Regions from separate parts of the Oceanobacillus caeni genome, predicted to be linked through region 2. Evidence: predicted binding sites of a transcription regulator. Region 2 holds the regulator's gene; the other holds the start of a gene.
What was found. The regulator Rex, encoded in region 2, represses fermentation and respiration genes when NADH is low (regulators of the CRP and FNR family bind a similar motif). The targets are predictions, from matches to a motif close to TTGTGAAATATTTCACAA.
Positions count from the first base shown of each region.

Region 1: ACFQ18_RS04420 (nitrate reductase subunit alpha) is a predicted target of Rex. The motif match lies at 3,249-3,266, and genes of this name have one in related genera.

Region 1 is NZ_JBHTKV010000004.1:2,563-7,175, reverse strand. Features, by position in the region: gene ACFQ18_RS04420 (nitrate reductase subunit alpha) at 1-3,183, opposite strand, end outside; gene ACFQ18_RS04415 (hypothetical protein) at 3,341-3,598, opposite strand; gene ACFQ18_RS04410 (IS91 family transposase) at 3,567-4,613, opposite strand, start outside.
Region 2 is NZ_JBHTKV010000031.1:689-16,475, forward strand. Features, by position in the region: gene motB (flagellar motor protein MotB) at 27-794, opposite strand; gene motA (flagellar motor stator protein MotA) at 784-1,584, opposite strand; gene ACFQ18_RS15710 (ABC transporter substrate-binding protein) at 2,016-3,296, shown strand; gene ACFQ18_RS15715 (ABC transporter ATP-binding protein) at 3,368-4,456, shown strand; gene ACFQ18_RS15720 (carbohydrate ABC transporter permease) at 4,453-5,322, shown strand; gene ACFQ18_RS15725 (carbohydrate ABC transporter permease) at 5,338-6,162, shown strand; gene ACFQ18_RS15730 (metallophosphoesterase family protein) at 6,276-7,109, opposite strand; tRNA gene ACFQ18_RS15735 (tRNA-Met) at 7,361-7,437, shown strand; gene tsaE (tRNA (adenosine(37)-N6)-threonylcarbamoyltransferase complex ATPase subunit type 1 TsaE) at 7,795-8,247, shown strand; gene tsaB (tRNA (adenosine(37)-N6)-threonylcarbamoyltransferase complex dimerization subunit type 1 TsaB) at 8,260-8,958, shown strand; gene rimI (ribosomal protein S18-alanine N-acetyltransferase) at 8,961-9,410, shown strand; gene tsaD (tRNA (adenosine(37)-N6)-threonylcarbamoyltransferase complex transferase subunit TsaD) at 9,407-10,417, shown strand; gene ACFQ18_RS15760 (FtsW/RodA/SpoVE family cell cycle protein) at 10,712-11,884, shown strand; gene ACFQ18_RS15765 (ABC transporter ATP-binding protein) at 12,017-13,942, opposite strand; gene ACFQ18_RS15770 (redox-sensing transcriptional repressor Rex) at 14,098-14,733, shown strand; gene ACFQ18_RS15775 (CPBP family intramembrane glutamic endopeptidase) at 14,765-15,466, opposite strand.

The DNA.
Region 1 (4,613 bases), on a different contig from region 2:
CTGATTCAAAATTGGTTTAAATGTTGCAAACGACTCACCAAATTCTTTCATCATTTCGTGATCGACAAAGTAAGACTGACGACCTGTTATGGTTCGAAATGGAATCATTCTTTCAATATTGGTTGTAAAAGGAGAGTATCTTCTTCCACCTTTTTCCGATCCACTGAATGCTGGTGATGTAATAACCGTTTTAGGTTGGGCGGTTATCGTTTCAAACGTAAATAATTCTTCTTCTCTCTCTTCAGCCAAATCTCTCAATTGTAGGTTTGTTTTTTCTTCTAAAGCTTCCCACGCTTTGACAGCAACTTTTCCATTTGTTGTTGATGAGAGCATTAAAACAGCATCACATGCGTCTTTTGCATTCGTAATATCAGGACAACCATCGGCAATCGAACCATTATCTATCGTGCCAAATGTGCGTTTTGCTTGTTCATATTCTTTTTCCATGGACCAATTAATTCCTTTACCGCCATACGCCCCTTTTGCAATATTAGGACCAAGAGATATCATTTTGTTATAAATATTTTTATAATCTCGTTCCACTACATGGATTTGTGGCATGGTTTTACCTGGAATTGGTTCGCATTCGCCTTTAGACCAATCTTTGATTTCTCCAAAGGGCTGAGCCATTTCTGCTTTCGTATCATGATTTAATGGTGTAGCAACAATTTCTTTTATCGTATCCATATCGATTTCTTCCGCTAAATCAGAAACACCTTTAGCTAATGCTTTGAAAATATCCCAGTCCGATTTTGCTTCCCAAGGAGATGAGATGGCTGCGTTAAATGGGTGCACAAATGGATGCATGTCTGTACTGGATAAATCATGTTTTTCATACCAAGTAGATGCCGGCAAAATAATATCTGAATACAAAGCCGTCCCTGCCATCCGGAAATCAAGATTAATAAGAAGATCTACTTTTCCTTCAGGGGCTTCCTGCCGCCATGTAATTTCCTCTGGGCGGATACTGTCTTCATCATCATTTAGTACACCATGTTGGGCTCCAAGTAAGTGTTTCAAGAAATATTCATGCCCTTTTCCGGAACTTGAAATTAAGTTTGCTCTCCAAACAAATAAGTTTCTCGGGAAGTTCACCGGATTATCTGGATCTTCAATCGCGAATTGTAATTCCTTTTCTTTTAATTGTTTTGCAACATAATTTCCGATTTGTTCCGTTGTTTCACATCCAGAATCTATGGCTTCATTGTATAAATCAATTCCGTTTTTATTAAATGTAGGATAAGAAGGTAACCATCCTAACCGTGCAGCTAAAACATTGTAATCTGCTGGATGTTCATACCTAGCCTTTTCAACCGTTGCACTTGTAAGTTCACTAATCGGTGTTTCTTCATAACGCCATTGATCTGTTGCAAAGTAGAAGAAAGAAGTTCCATTTTGAAATTTCGCCGGTCCGGTCCAATCTTTTGCAGATTGAATGGTAGACCATCCTTCTACGGGACGTAATTTTTCCTGCCCTACATAGTGGGCCCAGCCACCACCATTCACACCTTGTGCTCCAACCATAAGTATTAGGTTAACAATGGCACGGTAAATCGTATCGGAATGGTACCAGTGGTTAATTCCGGCTCCCATAATAATCATGGAACGACCCTTAGTATCTATTGCATTCTGAGCAAATTCGCGAGCAATCTTAATGACTAAGTTTCGATCAACTCCAGTAATTTGTTCTTGCCATGCTGGTGAAAATGGTGCGACCTCATCATAAGACGCGGCAACCTCTCCACCAATGCCCCGATCAATTCCATAATTCGCTAGCATTAAGTCGTAAACAGTTGCAATGTATTCGGTTTTTCCTTGGATTTCTATTTTTTTAACCGGAACTGCACGAGATAAAACCTTTCTCGTTTCCGCATCAAAGTATGGCATATTCACGAGAACAACTTCATCTTCCATTCCAAGAAAACTTAAAACAGGTTTAATTTTTTCATTTGTATTTTCATCAATTAGTTTTAAATTCCATTTTCCTTTCTCATCCCAACGAGAGCCCATCGTACCATGTGGAATGGAAAATCCTTCAGTAAGACTGTTGTACATCGCTGGTTTCCATTCATTATTTTCAGATTCAATTCCTAAATCTTTTGCATGTAAAAATCGATCTGCAGTAAAAGCTCCATTTTCTTTTTTTAATCGAACGGAAAATGGGAAATCTGTATATGTCAGAGCGTAATCTTCAAAGTAAGGAGTCATGTTTTTATGATAGAATTCATTTAAAATAACATGCCCCATCGCCATTGCCACTGCACCATCTGTCCCTTGTTTAACAGATAACCAGTCATCAGCAAATTTTGTTGATTCTGCATAGTCTGGACTAACTGAGACAACTTTTGTTCCTTTATACCTTGCCTCAACTAAAAAGTGAGCATCCGGTGTACGTGTTAGTGGAACATTAGAACCCCATGTCATAATATAACTAGAATTAAACCAATCTGAGCTTTCAGGAACATCCGTTTGATCTCCCCAAGTTTGCGGAGATGCTGGCGGTAAATCAGCATACCAATCATAAAAACTTAACATTTGCCCACCTAGTAGATGCATAAACCGGCTACCAGATGCGTAACTAAGCATAGACATCGCTGGAATTGGTGAAAAACCAACATTTCGGTCCGGACCATATTTCACAACAGTATATAAAGAAGATGCTGCTATAAGTTTCGTTACTTCTTCCCAATCTGCACGAACTAATCCGCCTTTTCCTCTTGCTTGCTTATAGGATTTAGCTTTTTCCTTATCTTCTACAATACTCTTCCAAGCTTCTAGTGGATTGTCATGTACTTCTAAAGCTTCTCTCCATAAGTCGAGTAATCTTTTTCTAACATACGGATATTTCACACGTAATGGACTATAGATATACCAAGAAAAACTGGCCCCTCTAGGGCAACCGCGGGGTTCAAATTCTGGCATGTCAGGTCCTGTCGTCGGATAATCCAATGCTTGACCTTCCCATGTAACAATTCCGTCTTTCACATAAATATTCCAGCTACATGAACCAGTACAGTTCACACCATGTGTAGAACGGATGACTTTATCATGTTGCCACCTTCTGCGATAAACGTTCTCCCAATCTCGATTACCTTCTTGTAATTGACTATGTTTATTAGAATACGTTTCTTTTGGTTTTAAATAATTTAGTCGTTGCCAAAGTGGAGACGGCTTCTTCCCCATTGTGATCCCTCCAGTAAAATACTCATTCTTTCTATGTACATTAAAGCATTTCATTTTATCCTGCGTTGTGAAAAACATCACACCTTTATGCACTGTCAAATTTTGGTCAAATTTGGAACAAAAGCGCTAACGCGCCTTATCACGTCCCAAGTGAGAATTAATCACTTGGGATATTTCTCGCTTCTAACATGGTGCCATTACAGTAGGGGCAATGTAATTCTACTTCTTCTCCCTCTTTTTTATCCACACTAAATTCACCGATAATATATTCAGGAACTTCATCGGTTTTATTACAATCAATACATTTAAAAATCACCATCTTTATTTCTTCATTCAAACCAAAGGGATCGTCTTCATTTAACCACCCTAAGTTTTCTGCCGAATTATCCCGTCCTTTTTTGTTGGACAATACCATATTTTTTACATCTCTCCTTTTCTACTTCCTCCATGTAGTAATAAATCCATCCGTAATCACTATGCCATATTCCTACAAGGTCCATTTGTCTTCCACAATGTGGACATTGAAATGGGTCGTTTTCAAATGACTCCATCATTCGTTGACGGTATGTTTTCTTTTTTCTTTTCGTCTCCAGTAATAATGAAATTTGTTTTGTCCTCATGAACGCATATAAACTTAATATTTGTTGTGCTTTTCGATGGGATCTTCTACTATACAATCCATATCTACCAACCATACGAAAATGCTTAGGAGGGACGTGTTGTAGTATTTCAAATATAAACCTGTAAACGGGGATCTTTTTATCTACTCTTTTACCAGTACGATGATCTTCATACCAATAATGGACCGTATCTCCGTCATATTCTACGATACGGTATTCCGCAATTGCTGGTCGTGCTAAATATCGCCCAATGTACCGTGCTACTCCTTTGGCGTTTGTTATTTTCTTTTCTGCATTTACATAAAATCCCTTAGGGTATCTTTGGTATAAATCATTCACCAATTCATTCACTTTTTGATTCCCAGGAAACCATTTTTTCACTAAATCTAACACTACTTTTTGCCATGATTTCCTTAAGTACTCATATGGAATATATCCACTTGATACCCACTCTTTCTTATTATCTAATGCCCCTTCTGTTACCAATGCATGTATATGGGGGTTGAATTTTAAATCACGTCCAAAAGTATGTATTACTGTAATAATACCCGAGCGTAATCCTCTTTTTTTACTTCTGTGATAATTATGATATTGAAAAACTTCCGCCACCTGTTTACTTAATTCATTAAGCTTTTTACGATCTTCAAAGAACACATTCCTTAATTCTTGAGGAATAGTAAATACCATATGACGATGAGGTACATTAAAAATCATTTCCTGTTGTTTATCCGACCAATCATCCGTATATTTTTTCCCACAACGATGACAGAGTCTACTTTTACAAGTGAAACATACAAATTTAGGTAAGGA
Region 2 (15,787 bases):
CGGAAGTCTTCTTTATACAAAGATATTTACTCTGTGATATTAATTTCATAATTAGGCAGAATTAGTACTTCTACGCGTCTATTTTTCTCCCTGTTTTCTGCACTTGTATTGGGAACAACAGGCTTGTTTTCACCATATCCTTTCGCACTAAACAGGGCAGGATCTAATTTCTCGTTTTCTAGGATAATTTGCATGAAATTAAGTGCTCTAGTTACACTTAGATCCCAATTTGATGCATAGCCAGAATTATGAATTGGCACATCATCACTATGTCCACTAATTACGATTTCATGCGGTGGATCGGCAACAAGTAAATTAGAAACCTCTCTTGCCACCTTTTCTCCATCTTTCTTCACTTCAGCACTACCAGAGTCAAAGAAGACATTATTTACAATCGTAATTAATAGTCCTTCATCCGTTAATTTGGTTCCTATATCCCCTTCAAGATGTTGCTCCTGGATATAGGTATTAATACTACCCTGAATGCCTTGCAACTTTTCAAGCTCGAGTTCACTACTTGTTTTACTTTTTTCTTTATTTTTATCATCTTCATCGTCTTCCTTTTGTGCTGTAGGTATCTCATTAGGTTGCTTATTCTGGTCTAGAATTCCAATTCCACCAGAAGAAAACTCACTTTCAAACACTTGGGAGAGTCGTTCGTATTTCTCAGCATTAATATCACTCATGGCAAAAAGTACAATAAATAATGCAACTAATAATGTCAACAAATCAGAATACGGAAGGAGCCATGATTCGCTGATGTGGTTACTTTTCTTTTTCTTTCTACGCATCATGATCCTCCCGTTGATTATTTTCTTTTTTTAGTTCAGCAAGTTCCTTTGTTGCGATAAATGCTCCTAATTTATCTCTCACCATCATCGCAGAGTTTCCATTAGCAACGGATAGAATTCCCTCTACTATCAGCTCTTTCTGCCGAATTTCTTGTTTAGACTTTTCTCGTAATTTATTAGCAAACGGATGCCATAAGACATATCCAGTAAAAATTCCTAATAATGTTGCGACAAAAGCAGCGGAGATTGCATGGCCTAGCTTCTCAATATCCGTCATATCCCCTAATGCAGCAATCAATCCAATTACGGCTCCTAATACTCCCAGTGTTGGTGCATAGGTTCCTGCTTGCGTAAAGATTGCCGCACCTTCTTCATGCCTTGCTTCCATTGCATCGATTTTTTCTATTAACACTTCTTTAATATAGTCGGGGGACTGCCCATCTACAACGAGTTCAATCCCGGATTTAATAAATGGATCATCCATGTTTGTTAATTGACTTTCCAAAGACAGTAGTCCTTCTTTACGAGTTTGATCTGCCATCTCTCCAAACGTTTGGATTAATTCTTTATTGTCCGTTTGCTTATTCTCCGTAAATAGTATTTTCAAGAGCGCTGGTACCTTTTTTAAAGTGTTCAGTGGAAAGGCAATAGTAACGGCTGCTATCGTTCCTAAAAGGATAATTAAGATGGCAGCTGGATTGACTAAGGCACCTAAACCAACACCTTTAAGTACCATCCCAATACCTATTGCAATTATCCCTAAAATTAAACCAATGACCGATGTTATATCCATTAGTTGTTATACCTCCTTAAAGTTTAACAATAGGTTGATTTTAATTAGCAACCTATCCCATAACTTATATATCGGTAAAAATAACAGGATAGTTGATAATAGGATTATATATTTTTCGTAAAGTCTGTTGTTAATCGGATACCGTATTCCGTCTATAACTTCTTCTGCAAAGACATTTTCAGCAATGTCCGTTCTTCTATGCAAAAATCTGTTCTATACGTTCATTCCCTAGAACATATTCTTAGTCAATTTTTCATCCTTCATTTTGAATACGCACCTTTAGATAGAAGCTACTATTAACAAAAGTTAACATTGACTTTAAATCTAGTTAATAGTTATCTGTTACATTAATAATTGTATTCACGGAGGAGAAGCATTTCATTAATCGGTAACTAGAATTCCAATTTTAAAAACAATGGGGGAATGGGAATATGAAGAAGGTTTCGTATTTATTAATATTCATTGCGATGATGCTTTTACTAGTGGCTTGTGGAGATGGTGAGGCAGCTAATTCAGACCGTGATGGCCCAATTGAAATTACATATTGGTATGCATGGGGAGATAAGATTGGGGAAAACAATGAAAATCTAGTGAAACAATTTAATGAAATGCAGGATGAAATCCATGTTACTGCGGAATTCCAAGGTAACTATGATGAGTTACAATCAAAAACACAAGCAGCGTTTGCAGCTGGTAATGCTCCTGAAGTAACACAAAATGAAATTTCTTCAATTGAAACATTTGCAAAATCCGATATGATCCAAGATTTATCAAAATTTGTGGAAGAAGATGCGGAAGAAATTAACATGGAAGATTTTAATCCTGGTTTAATGGGGAACTCTTATGTAGATGACAAGCTCTATGGCCTTCCTTATTTAAGAAGTACTCCTATTGTCTATATTAATAAGACGATGTTTGAAGAAAAAGGGATTGACCCTGAGTCTATTCAAACTTGGGAGGATTTTCAATTAGTAGCAGAAAAATTAACAGATGATGAACATGTTGGGATTTCGATGCCGGTAGATATTTGGTTCTATGAGGCATTTGTTGCTCAAGCTGGTGGAGAAATGTTCGATAAGAATGGAAAGATTGCTTTTAACGGAGAAAGTGGAGTAGAGGCTCTAAATTTTTGGAAGGAAATGGTGATAGAGGGAAGGATGCGTGTTCCAGGTGGAGAACCACAACAAGCAGCTGACATGGCAAGACAGGATTTTGCTACTGGTCGTGCGGGAATGTATTTCTCTTCTACAGCTGACTTAACTTTAATGATGCAACTAGCGGAAGAAAATGGGTATAAATTAGAAACGATTATGTTCCCTGAAAATGAAAAACGTAGTGTCCCAACTGGTGGAGCGAATTTAGTTATGACTTCTGGATTGGATGAGAAAAAACAACAAGCTGCATGGGAGTTCATTAAATTTATGACTGCTCCAGAACAGACCGCTTATGCAAGTAGCTACACTGGATATTTGCCAAGCAGACTTTCTTCTGTGGAATCTGATACGATGCAAGAGCTCTATGAGGAAAAACCGCAATTTAAAGTTGCGGTAGACCAATTACAATATGGAAATGCCCGCCCAATGATTGAAGGATATCCTGAAGTACAAAAAATTCTTATAGAAGAAATTCAACGTTTAATGCTTGATACAAGCCTAGATGCACAGGATGTGTTAGATCAAGCCGCTGAGCGTTCAGCAAGTTTGATTAAATAAATGGTTTCACATAGGAACGGGCGTTTTGTGTCACGTTCCTATGTATCAATTTAACGTTAAGGGGTTATAACATGGCTAAAATCCAATTAAAAAATGTATCGAAAGTATATGGGAATAACAAAGTAATGGATGACATGAATTTGGAAATTCAAGATGGATCGTTTACTGTTTTGGTTGGTCCTTCAGGATGTGGGAAATCTACGACACTACGACTTATCGCTGGTTTGGAGGAAGTTACTTCTGGTGAAATTTGGATTGGCAATCATTTAGTGAATGAAGTGGCGCCTGGGAAAAGAGGAATTTCCATGGTTTTTCAAAACTATGCATTATACCCAACGATGACGGTGCAAGGGAACATCGAATTTGGCCTGGAAAATATGAAAATACCAAAAGCAGAGCGGAAAAAGATGGTAGATGAAATCGTGGAGATTGTGGACCTTACCGAGTATTTAGATAAAAAGCCACAAAACTTGTCTGGTGGACAGCGTCAACGTGTAGCATTAGCTCGAGCAATGGTAAAAAAGCCAAATGTCTTTATTTTTGATGAACCATTATCTAATTTAGATGCGAAATTACGGGGGCAAATGCGGACGGAGTTAATCCAATTACACAAACGCTTAGGAACTACTTTTATTTATGTGACTCATGATCAAGTGGAAGCAATGTCGATGGGAGATGAGATTGTTATTTTAAATAAAGGTCACATTATGCAGCAGGCAGCACCGATGGAAGTGTATCATAATCCGGCAAACCAATTTGTAGCGCAATTTATCGGTACACCAGCAATGAATGTTATATCAATCGCAATGTTAGAAGGAAAACTTGGAAAGATAATCGATGAGCGAATTTTTTACATTGGTTTTAGGCCGGAACATGTGGAAATACAAACAGCAGAGGAAACGACTTCCGGAATACATCTACCTTGTGAATTGTTGACAATAGAAACACTGGGATCTGAAACATTGTATTTGGTGAATAGCGATGCAGGGCAGTTTCAAGTAAAAAGCTTTAACAACCCATTAATGAATACAGAAAAAATTCATGTCACCATTCCATTTGATAAATTGTATTACTTTGACACACAGGGTAATCGGGTTTATGTGGATGAACTTCCTTTTGAAAGTATGGGTAAAGAGGTTAGGGGAGAGGTGCTCATATGAAAGTAGCGAAGTGGCGCCCATACCTTTTAATCACGCCCGCAATCATCGTTTTTTTAGTATTTTTCATTCAACCGATTTTTTACATGATTTATTTAAGCTTTCATGATTGGAATTTCATTAGTCCTGATAAAACATTTGTTGGCCTTGAAAATTTCAAAGCATTGCTATCGGATCCGATGTTTTTGCAAGTAATTCGCAATACGTTGATGTACACCTTTTTCACGGTGTTGTTTTCAATTAGTATTGCGCTCCTTATGTCTATTTGGTTAAACAGGCGAGGCTGGATGTACAGCTTTGTTCAAGGTGCGGTTTTCAGTCCACATATTATTTCCCTTGTATCGATTGCGATGCTGTGGATGTGGATTATGGATGCGGACTATGGTTTACTAAACTGGATTTTAAGTTTGGTTGGGATGGATAAAGTGCCATGGCTAACGGATCCAAATACAGCTTTAGCTTCACTTATTATTATCGCGGTGTGGAAAAATATTGGGTACTATACTTTAATTATTATTGCAGGATTACAAAGTATTCCAAAACATTTATATGAAGCGGCTGCCTTGGATCAAACTAGTAGCTTTCGACGATTTACGAAAATTACGTTTCCCATGTTATCGCCAAGCATATTTTTCCTAACAATTATTGGTATTTTGGACTCCATTAAGGTGTTTGAAACGATCAGCATTATTACAAAGGGTGGACCGCTTAACTCAACGAATACCCTTGTGTACTACATATATGAAAATGGTTTTATCTTCTTTAAAATTGGCTATGCTTCTGCAGCTGGTGTGATATTATTAGTCATTCTAAGCATTGTTACATTGATTTATTTTAAAGTTCTAGGTAAAAGAGTTCATTATCAATAGAAGGGAATGTATACGTTGAAAACATCCTTACCTATAAAAATATTGAATGTGATTGGTTTGATTGTGGTCGTTATTATCTTCGCTATGCCGTTTATCTGGATGATTTCCACAAGTTTAAAAACATTAGGAGAAACGATGATTTTTCCACCAAAATGGCTTCCAGATGAACTTATATGGGAAAACTTCATGGAAGCATGGAATTCCGGGCCATTTCTGCAATATTTTATAAATAGTGTCATTGTTTCGGTTGGTATTTTAATGTTGCAATTTATTACGGTAATTCCTGCTGCATATGCATTTGCAAGGTATGAATTTCGCTGCAAAAATATCTTGTTTGGGTTAGTTATGGTGACTATGATGATTCCTGCTCAACTTATTTTCTTGCCTGTGTTTTTAAATTTAAGTGAATGGCGGCTTCTTGATACCTTATGGGGATTAATCTTGCCATTTGCGACAAGTGCATTCGGGATTTTCATGTTGCGCCAAACGTTTAAGCAAGTTCCGGAAGAATTATTAGAAGCGGCACGTTTGGACAATTCATCGGAGTTTAAAATAATGATGAAAATGATGGTGCCAATGGCCAAACCAACATTAATTACATTGGGGCTATTCAATTTTATTACACACTGGAACGATTATTTCTGGCCACTTGTTATGACAACAACGGAAAGGGCACGTACCCTTCCTGTTGGAATTGCGCAGCTGCGCCAAGTGGATGGTGGTGTCGCGTGGAATATTTTAATGGCCGGTAACGTTATTCTAGTTATCCCGATTTTGATTACTTTTTTCTTTGCACAACGTCAAATTATTCGGGCATTTACGTATACAGGGGTTAAGTGAATAAGGGAAGTGGGCTTTGAGAAGAGGCTCACTTTTTTCTAAATAACTTTGTAGTCGCTAAGATCTAATCTTTTCTAAAAAACCAAGGCACCGAGTAGGGGCCTTGGTTTATCTTAGACATATAAAGTTTTCCTAATTATTTTTTCCCGGTTTGGTGTGGTGCCAATACCTAGAGGATTCAATTGAAAATGATTCATGTTTGAACCGATTATTTCCGCAAGTCCCCTTAGTTCTGAGTTCCCTATATGAATAGATTGAATGGATATTTCTTTATCATCTATTTCCAATAAGCGGATACTTTGATCATCTAGTACAGCACTTGTTTGAACAAAGGTCCAGTTATCTATCGTTTCAATCGAATCTTTGTGATTATGGCCATTTATATAAATTCCGTTCCCTTTCTTTTTACGTAAAATATTAATAATGGGTACTTCAGGTACGATTGATAGGTATGGATAATTCGAATTTGCTGTTGTGTCGTAAACCGGATGGTGGGCCAAGATAACTACAAGTTTTTCCTCACTTTGTACAAGTTCATCTTCCAACCATTCTAACTGCTCGTCGCTTAAGTAACCGCTATGGTCTTCATGATTGTGATCACGGGCCGTTTCTAAGGAGATAAGGTTTACTTGATCGGTCTCAATCGAAATATTTTGTTTCATATTGGAAATGTTTAATGCCTCTACTCTTGGAATACCGTATAAATCATGATTGCCAAAAGTGTGAATAAATGGTTTATCGTATTTTCGAATGATTTCATAGACTTCATGCCATTCGTCATCTTTTCCAAAGTTGGTTAAATCACCGAGGGAAACATAGTAATCTGCTTTAATTTCAAAAAAGGATTGAAGAAATTTAGCATAAAATTCATCTCTAGCTTCTTTTACCTCCTTATCTTTATGAATCATAGATGGGTAATGTAAATCTCCAAAAATAGCAATTCTCAAAATTATCCTCTCCTTATTTTTTGTTATCTTCATTATAGCGGTGGAATATTAACGGAAAGTGGATAATGTGTTAAGATTGGTTAAAGTTAATAGAAATTGGTATCATCAGTTTGATTCTAAAAACTTTATTGACAGAACAGTAAGCAATATGGTATATTATATTGGTCCTATTTGATTAGGGTTGTGTATGAGTAACCTCATAAGCACATGGTATCTTTAAGGACATGCATATCATAAAATATCTCTCATATCGCGGGGTGGAGCAGTCTGGTAGCTCGTCGGGCTCATAACCCGAAGGTCATAGGTTCAAATCCTATCCCCGCAACCAAAATATTCCAATTAACTTCGTAAGCTAATTAGGAATCAAGTATGATTAAACGACTCATCTTTATGAATATTCTCTTGTAGCGGAAATTTACTATAAAGGAAATGACCGCCATTTTTAAATAAGATTACTTTTAAATACACATGATTTAATCATAAAATCATGTGTTTTTTAGTATTCAAAATAAATAATTAAGCTATTTTTATACACACTGAAAAACATAATAAATCGGTATTAAAATTCCTTACTTTGCCACATTAATTTTTTCTTTTCTTATTCTTTTTGCTATCATTAGGGTAGTTTGAATAAAATAGTTTAAGTTCTTGAGATAGAGCTAAGGTATAAAAAGTAGGTGAATAAGTGAGTAAACACCAAATGGTTTCGAATAGTGCGGAAGAAACTAAATTAATAGGAGAAAGATTGGCTTCTTTACTTGAAGCAGGCGATGTTTTAACACTTGAAGGTGACCTAGGGGCTGGAAAGACAACATTCACCAAAGGAATTGCAAAAGGCTTAGGGGTAAAACGTACAGTCAATAGCCCAACTTTTACCATTGTGAAGGAATATGAGGGTAGGCTACCATTGTATCACATGGATGTGTATCGATTAGAAGATTCCGATGAGGATATTGGATTTGACGAATATTTCAATGGTAATGGCGTGTCTGTTGTTGAATGGGCTCAATTTATCGAGGAATATTTACCGACAGATCGACTTGATATAAGAATAAAATATAATGGGGATTCGAGGATTTTAGAGTTTTTGTCGAATGGTTCCCATTTTGAATCTATCATTAATGAATTGATGAGTTAGGAGTTACAATATATGAACGTTCTTGCAATTGATACGTCTAATCAAGCAATGGGTGTTGCTCTATTAAAAGATGATGAGATAATTGGAGAAATGGTTACGAATATAGCAAAGAATCACTCCGTTCGCCTAATGCCTGCCGTTGAGAAATTGATGACGGAAGTCTCACTAACACCAGATCAATTAGATAAAATTGTCGTAGCTAAAGGTCCAGGTTCTTATACTGGAGTTCGTATTGGGCTTTCCATAGCTAAATCAATGGCTTGGGCTTTGGGAATTCCTGTAGTAGGTGTCTCAAGTTTGGAAGTACTTGCCTATCAAGGAAGATTTTTTGATGGATATGTATTCCCATTTTTTGATGCTAGGCGGGGGTTGGTTTATACGGGTATTTATCAATCCCAAGGTTCTAGGTTGAGATTAGTATATGAAGAAAAGAATTTATCAATGGAAGATGCTTTATTGAAGTTAAAAGAAGATCATAAAAAGGTATTATGTTTGAGTCCTGATATAATCAAACATAAGGATAGTATTCATCGTGTTTTAGGAGATTTAGCAATCATTCCAGAAGGGCCTTTTCATATAGCGAATCCAGGATTCTTAGGTTTAGCTGGGTTATATAAAGAAGCGGATCAGACCCATACATTAACACCAAACTATTTAAGATTGGCAGAGGCTGAGGCCAAATGGCTACAAGCGCAAAAGGAAAATAAGTAAAAATGGCAGAATTGGTTATTCGAGAAATGATATTTGCTGATGTGGAGCAGGTAATGGAAGTGGAAAAAGCATCCTTTACGACACCATGGACAACAGATATCTTTTATAAGGAATTAATAGATAATGAACATGCGTATTACTATGTTATGGAGATAGATAAGAAAATTGTCGGGTTTGTAGGAATGTGGATTGTGATAGACGATGCACAAATTACAAATCTTGCTATTCTACCGGAGTATAGAGGTAAAAAACTAGGTGAAAAACTATTCAAATTTGTCATGCAATGGCTTCAAAGTGTCCAGGTGAAGAGACTTTCTCTTGAAGTACGTGTGTCCAATATAGCTGCACAAAAGTTATACCGTAAGTTTGGCTTAGTACCCGGTGGGATTCGGAAAAATTATTATACGGATAGCGGAGAAGATGCTATTGTCATGTGGGTGAATATAGTATGAGTAAAGACACAATTATATTAGGAATTGAGACAAGTTGTGATGAAACAGCCGTTGCCATTGTGAAAAATGGGACGGAGATTATTTCTAACGTTGTTTCTTCTCAAATTGAAAGTCATAAGAGATTTGGAGGAGTTGTACCTGAAATTGCCTCCAGGCACCATGTAGAACAAATGACACTAGTGTTAGAACAAGCATTTGATGAAGGACAGATTACTTGGAATGAAATTGATGCAATTGCTGTTACAGAAGGTCCAGGGCTAGTAGGGGCTTTGTTAGTAGGGGTAAATTCAGCTAAGGCTTTGGCTTTTGCAAAACAAAAACCTTTAGTTGGTGTGCATCACATAGCTGGTCATATATACGCAAATCGTTTGGAACAGGAGTTTGATTTCCCTCTATTAGCATTAATTGTTTCTGGTGGACATACAGAGCTTGTCATTATGAAAGAGCATGGACAATATGAAGTTATTGGAGAAACTCGTGACGATGCTGCTGGTGAAGCTTATGATAAAGTAGCGCGTATGCTAGGACTTCCCTATCCAGGTGGTCCACACATTGATCGATTAGCACATGAAGGAAAAGAGACAATTGATTTTCCACGTGCTTGGTTGGAAGATGGAAGTTATGATTTTAGTTTTAGTGGATTGAAATCAGCAGTTATTAACAAAATCCACAATGCCAAACAACGTGGTGAAATGTTAAAAGACGAAGATATCGCTGCTAGTTTTCAGGCAAGTGTAGTAGAAGTACTTACCAAGAAGACGTTAAGAGCAGCAAAGGAATACAAGGTAAAACAGGTAATTGTTGCAGGAGGCGTTGCAGCAAATAAAGGGTTAAGAACAGCTTTGGCGAATGCTTTTTCCGAAACGGATATCCCTTTATATGTTCCTCCATTATCGTTATGTACGGATAATGCAGCAATGATTGCAGCAGCTGGAACGATTAATTACTGGAATGGAAAACGCGCAGGTCTCGATTTAAACGCTAATGCTTCCTTGTTATTAAAATAAAACGAGTTATCAACAATATTGTGGAAAAGTTGTGTAAAACTTAGTATAAAAGCACTTTGTGTGTGAATAACCTTTGTGGGTAACATCGGTTGATTTTGTGGATAATGTGTATAAACATGTTCACAATTAGATATTACAGGGAATTTTGAGATTTCCTCTTGTGGATAAGTGAATTGTCATCCTTTGAAAGGTAGTTATCCACAAACGTAATGGGAGTGAAATCTTTTTACTGTCATTTTCGTCTAGTAACTTGTACTATAATTCGATTTAGATTAGAAATTTGGTGATTGTTAAATGAATAAGAAACAATCTTATTATATGCAGACAGATTTAATTATGTTATTTATCCTATTTGTCTGTGTTAGTTTATTAGCAATTTATAATGCACAACAACTTGAACAGTATGGTGGAGAAAATTTTGTTCTTAAACAAGTTGTTTGGTTTACAATCGGTGCATTAATAGTAGCAGCAGTACAGTATTTTGATTTAGAACAGATTTATAAAGCAAGTCTATATATTTATATTGGTGGAGTTGCTATTCTGGCTTTATTATTAATAAGTCCAGATTCCATAGCTAAGCCTGTAAATGGAGCAAAAGCTTGGTTCACGCTACCAGGGCTATCTTTACAACCCGGAGAATTCGTGAAAATCACGACGATTTTATATCTTGCACGAGTCACTAGTCATCATAAAGAAAAATATGAAGCTAGTAATTTAAAAACGGATTTTATGTTACTGTTAAAGTTAATTGTCGTTACCGCTATTCCTGTTTTTTTGATTATGGAGCAACCAGACTTCGGGACAGCAATGGTGTACTTGTTCATATTAGGTATGATGATTATCCTTTCCGGTATTAGTTGGAAAATTATTTTGAGTTTAATTGGCGCAGGAGCTGCAGCCGGCGGGTCATTGCTCTGGTTTATTATAAAATTCCCGGATATTGCACAAGAAGTGATAGGAATTCAACAATATCAAGTAAACCGTATTCTTACCTGGTTTGATCCTACGCAAACGAGTAGTGATGCAAATTGGCATTTTGATCGTGCTCATATGGCCTTGGGTTCAGGACAGTTAATGGGTAAAGGACTGAATGGTATAGAAGTTTATTATTCCGAAGCGCAGACGGACTTTATTTTTTCTGTGATAGGGGAAAGCTTTGGATTTATTGGTAGTGCACTTGTTATTTTCCTATACTTTATTCTTTTGTATAAGTTGGTTACGTTAGGTTTAAATATAAACAAGCATTCTTCATTTGGTTCTTATTACAGCTTTGGAATCCTTAGTTTAATTCTCATTCATGTCTTTCAAAATATTGGAATGACATTAGGGATTATGCCGATTACCGGTATTCCATTGTTGTTAATAAGTTATGGAGGAAGTTCGGTTTTATCCACAATGATAGGACTGTCTGTGATCTATCGAATATCTGTGGAACAAACGATTCAAAATGATTATTTGTTCAAATAAGCAAAGGCGGAAGCGCCCGTTTCTTAAGACAAGATCTAAATAAGCTAAATTTATATATTTTCTTACTTAATAAAAATAGTGTTGGAGCTAAATAAAAAGACGGTGGTATCTTTATTACATACCACCGTCTTTTTATATTTCTTCTTGTAATGTCGTCCATTCTTCCATATATTCTTCAACGTTATTTTTTAATGCTATCATTTTTTCGTTTAATTCAAAGGATTTTTCGTGGTCTTGGAAGATTTCTGGTTCCGCCATTTTTTCCTCTATTTCGGATATTTTTAGTTCTAATGAGTCGATGAGTTCCTCTAATTCTGTAATTCTTCTTTGTTTTTTTCGCAATAAACTTTGCTGCTGCTTATCTAATTTAAAATTCCGCTTTTTATCTTCTGTGTTCTGAATCGGTTGTTTTTCCTGTTCTAATCGCTTGTGTTCAGCTTCTTCAGCTTTCTTTTCTAAATAGTAGTCGTAATCACCAAGATAGACAGAAATCCCGTCACGGTTCATTTCAGCAACTTGATCCGTTATTTTATTAATAAAATAGCGGTCATGCGAAACAAAAATAATGGTTCCCGGAAAATCAGTTAACGCAGCTTCTAGAACTTCTTTGCTGTCGATATCTAAGTGGTTAGTTGGTTCATCAAGAATAAGGAGATTAGCTTTTTGCATCATAAGCTTAGCAAGGGCGAGGCGTGCTTTTTCTCCTCCACTTAATGCTTGTACTGGTTTTAACACATCGTCCCCACTAAATAAGAAGTTTCCTAGAACCGTTCGGATGTCTTTTTCATTAATCGTTGGGTATTCATCCCACAGCTCATTTAAAACGGTTTTGGTTGAGGACAATTCCGCTTGTTCCTGATCATAGTACCCAATTTGTACGCCTGTTCCGATTTGGATATCACCAGAGGATTTTTTTAATTTGCCTAAAATGATTTTGAGCAAAGTTGTTTTACCAACCCCATTTGGACCAACAACTGCAATTCTCTCCCCGTGATTGACATCCAAATTAATATTGGAAAATAAATTCTCATTTTCTCCGTCATAACGAAAAGCGAGATTTTTAATTTTAAGTACATCATTCCCACTTCTTTTTGTGATTTGGAAGGAAAAAGAAGCTGATGATTCATCACCAAGAGGTCTGTCTATTCGTTCCATCTTTTCAAGTTGTTTTCTTCTACTTTGGGCCCGTTTCGTTGTGGATGCTCGTACAATATTTCGCTGGATAAAATCCTCCATTTTTTTGATTTCAGTTTGTTGCTTTTCAAATGCTTTTAAAGCTTGCTCATATTCCTGGCTTTTTTGATCCAGATATTTACTATAGGAACCATAATATTTCTTCGTTTTATGTCGAGAAATTTCATAAACAATGGAGACGGTTTTATCCAAGAAATAGCGGTCATGGGATACAATGACTACGGCTCCGGGATAACTATTTAAATAAACTTCTAGCCATGAAAGAGTGTCAATATCTAAATGGTTGGTTGGCTCATCTAGTATAAGTAATTGTGGTTTTAAGAGTAGTAATTTACCTAATGCTAGCCTTGTCTTTTGACCACCACTTAGATCGGTGATTAGTGTATCATAGTCATAATCTTGGAAGTTTAATCCGTTTAATACGGCTTTAATGTCAGATTCATATGTGTATCCACCGTTTGTTTGAAAATCAACTTGTAACCGATCATATTCTTTCAATAAATTGTTATAAGCTTCACTAGTAAAATCTGTTACTTGTTCCATCTTCTTTTCTACTAATCTTAACTGTTTTTCCTGTTCTAATAATGGGTTAAAAACTTCAAGCATTTCATCCCATATGGTTTTTCCAGATTCTAAAGCCATATGCTGGGAAAGATAGCCAATCGTTACATCTTTAGGTTTAATTAACTCACCTTCATCATAGGAAAGTTCGCCAGCCATTATTTTCAATAGCGTCGACTTTCCAGCACCATTTCTTCCGACAATGGCGATACGTTCCTTATCTTTAATTTCTATTTTAATATTGGACAGAATTTCTTCTGCACCAAAGGATTTCGATAGTCCATTCAGTTGCATCAGTATCATTGTGATTTCACCTCAATATCTTTCATTCTACCTTACCTACAAATATAGAAGCAACATAATTAATTTGTGAAAAACATCACGACTTTTTGTTGTAATTCTGCTAAAATGAAAGAGACTATAGAATAGATGATTATGAATTGAAGAGAGGAAAAGCAATGGATCAAAACAAAATACCACAAGCTACTGCAAAACGCCTGCCATTGTATTATCGTTTTCTAAATAATTTGAATCAGCAGGGAAAAAGACGCGTCTCCTCAAAAGAACTGAGTGAAGCGGTAAAGGTTGATTCTGCAACAATCCGTAGAGACTTTTCTTACTTTGGAGCTCTAGGTAAAAAAGGTTATGGATATAACGTAGAATACTTGTTGGGCTTTTTTCGAAGTACATTAGATCAACATGAAGTAACAGAAGTAGCATTGATAGGTGCGGGTAACTTAGGTACAGCGTTTTTAAAATATAGTTTCTTGAAAAATAATAATATACGTATTACAAAGGCATTTGATGCAGATTCATCGAAGGTTGGAAAAGATATTGACGGTGTACCTATCTTTCATGTAAGCGATTTAGAGGAAGAGTTAGAAAATATTCGTGTTGTAATTTTGACAGTACCCGCTTCAGAAGCCGAGGAAATTGCGGAGAAATTAGTTAATCTAGGTGTGAATGGAATTTTAAATTTCACTCCTGCAAGAATCACGGTTCCAAGTCATGTTCGTGTTCATCATATTGATTTAGCGGTTGAATTACAATCACTTGTATATTTCTTAAAACATTATCCATTAGAGAAAGAGTAGAAGGAGTAGCGGATTCGCTACTCCTTCTTTATTATCCTAGAAAAATCATTTGCAATTGGTCAAGCTGCCGTTGAATTTCCTCGGGTGTTAAGGAATATTGGGCAATGACGGTCGTTGTATTTAAAGCAGCATGAACAATGATTGGTGTTAAAATTCGCTTTGTTTTTACATATAAATAGGCAAACACAAACCCCATGGATGAATAGATAAGTATATGTTGAAACTCTCCATGAATTACTCCGAAAATAAAAGCAGAAAGAAGCGCTGAGATAAAAAAGTTCAGCCTTTTGTATAAACTTCCAAAAATAATTTTTCTAAAAATAACTTCTTCTAGAATTGGAGCAATAATGGCAGGTATAATCATAAACAAGGGAATGGTTCTAGAAATATCCATAATATTCTGTGTATTGCTAGACCCTGTTGAAATACCTAAAACTTTCATTTCAATTAACGATGCAAGCACTTGTACAAAATATGCCAAGAAATAACCGATGACCGACCACAAAATGATATTACTAGTTGTGGAAGCTTCCCGGTGAAGTGGCATTTTCATATCTGTTTTAAGAAGCAAGAGTGTAATAAGTAATGCTAAACAGAAACTGATAATACTCCAATAAATCACTATTTCCGTATAGGAATTCGGAAAGTAATTTAGGGCAATTAGTGCAGCGGGGAAGCTTGATAATTGTGTAATAATATACGTCAAAATGATATACCAATATCTTTTAGGCAATATAAAACGACTCCTTTTAATTAAGTATAGCGATGGTGTTAGTATAAGTATATGAACGACCTTTAATAGGTATAATGAGAAAGTTCATTTTTATAGAGAAAAATTTACATGTTTCTTCACATAGTTGTTATTTTAACATAGGTATTTTGTTTACTATAGTAAGAGGTGCTTCTGTTTATAAAAATATATAATTTTTTAATGAACAATGCTTGCATTTTTTTTAGGAATTCATTATTATATTAATTGTGATTAGCACTCGTTAATGGTGAGTGCTAATAAATAAATGTAAAATAAAAAATGGAATAGTCAAGGAGGCTAATG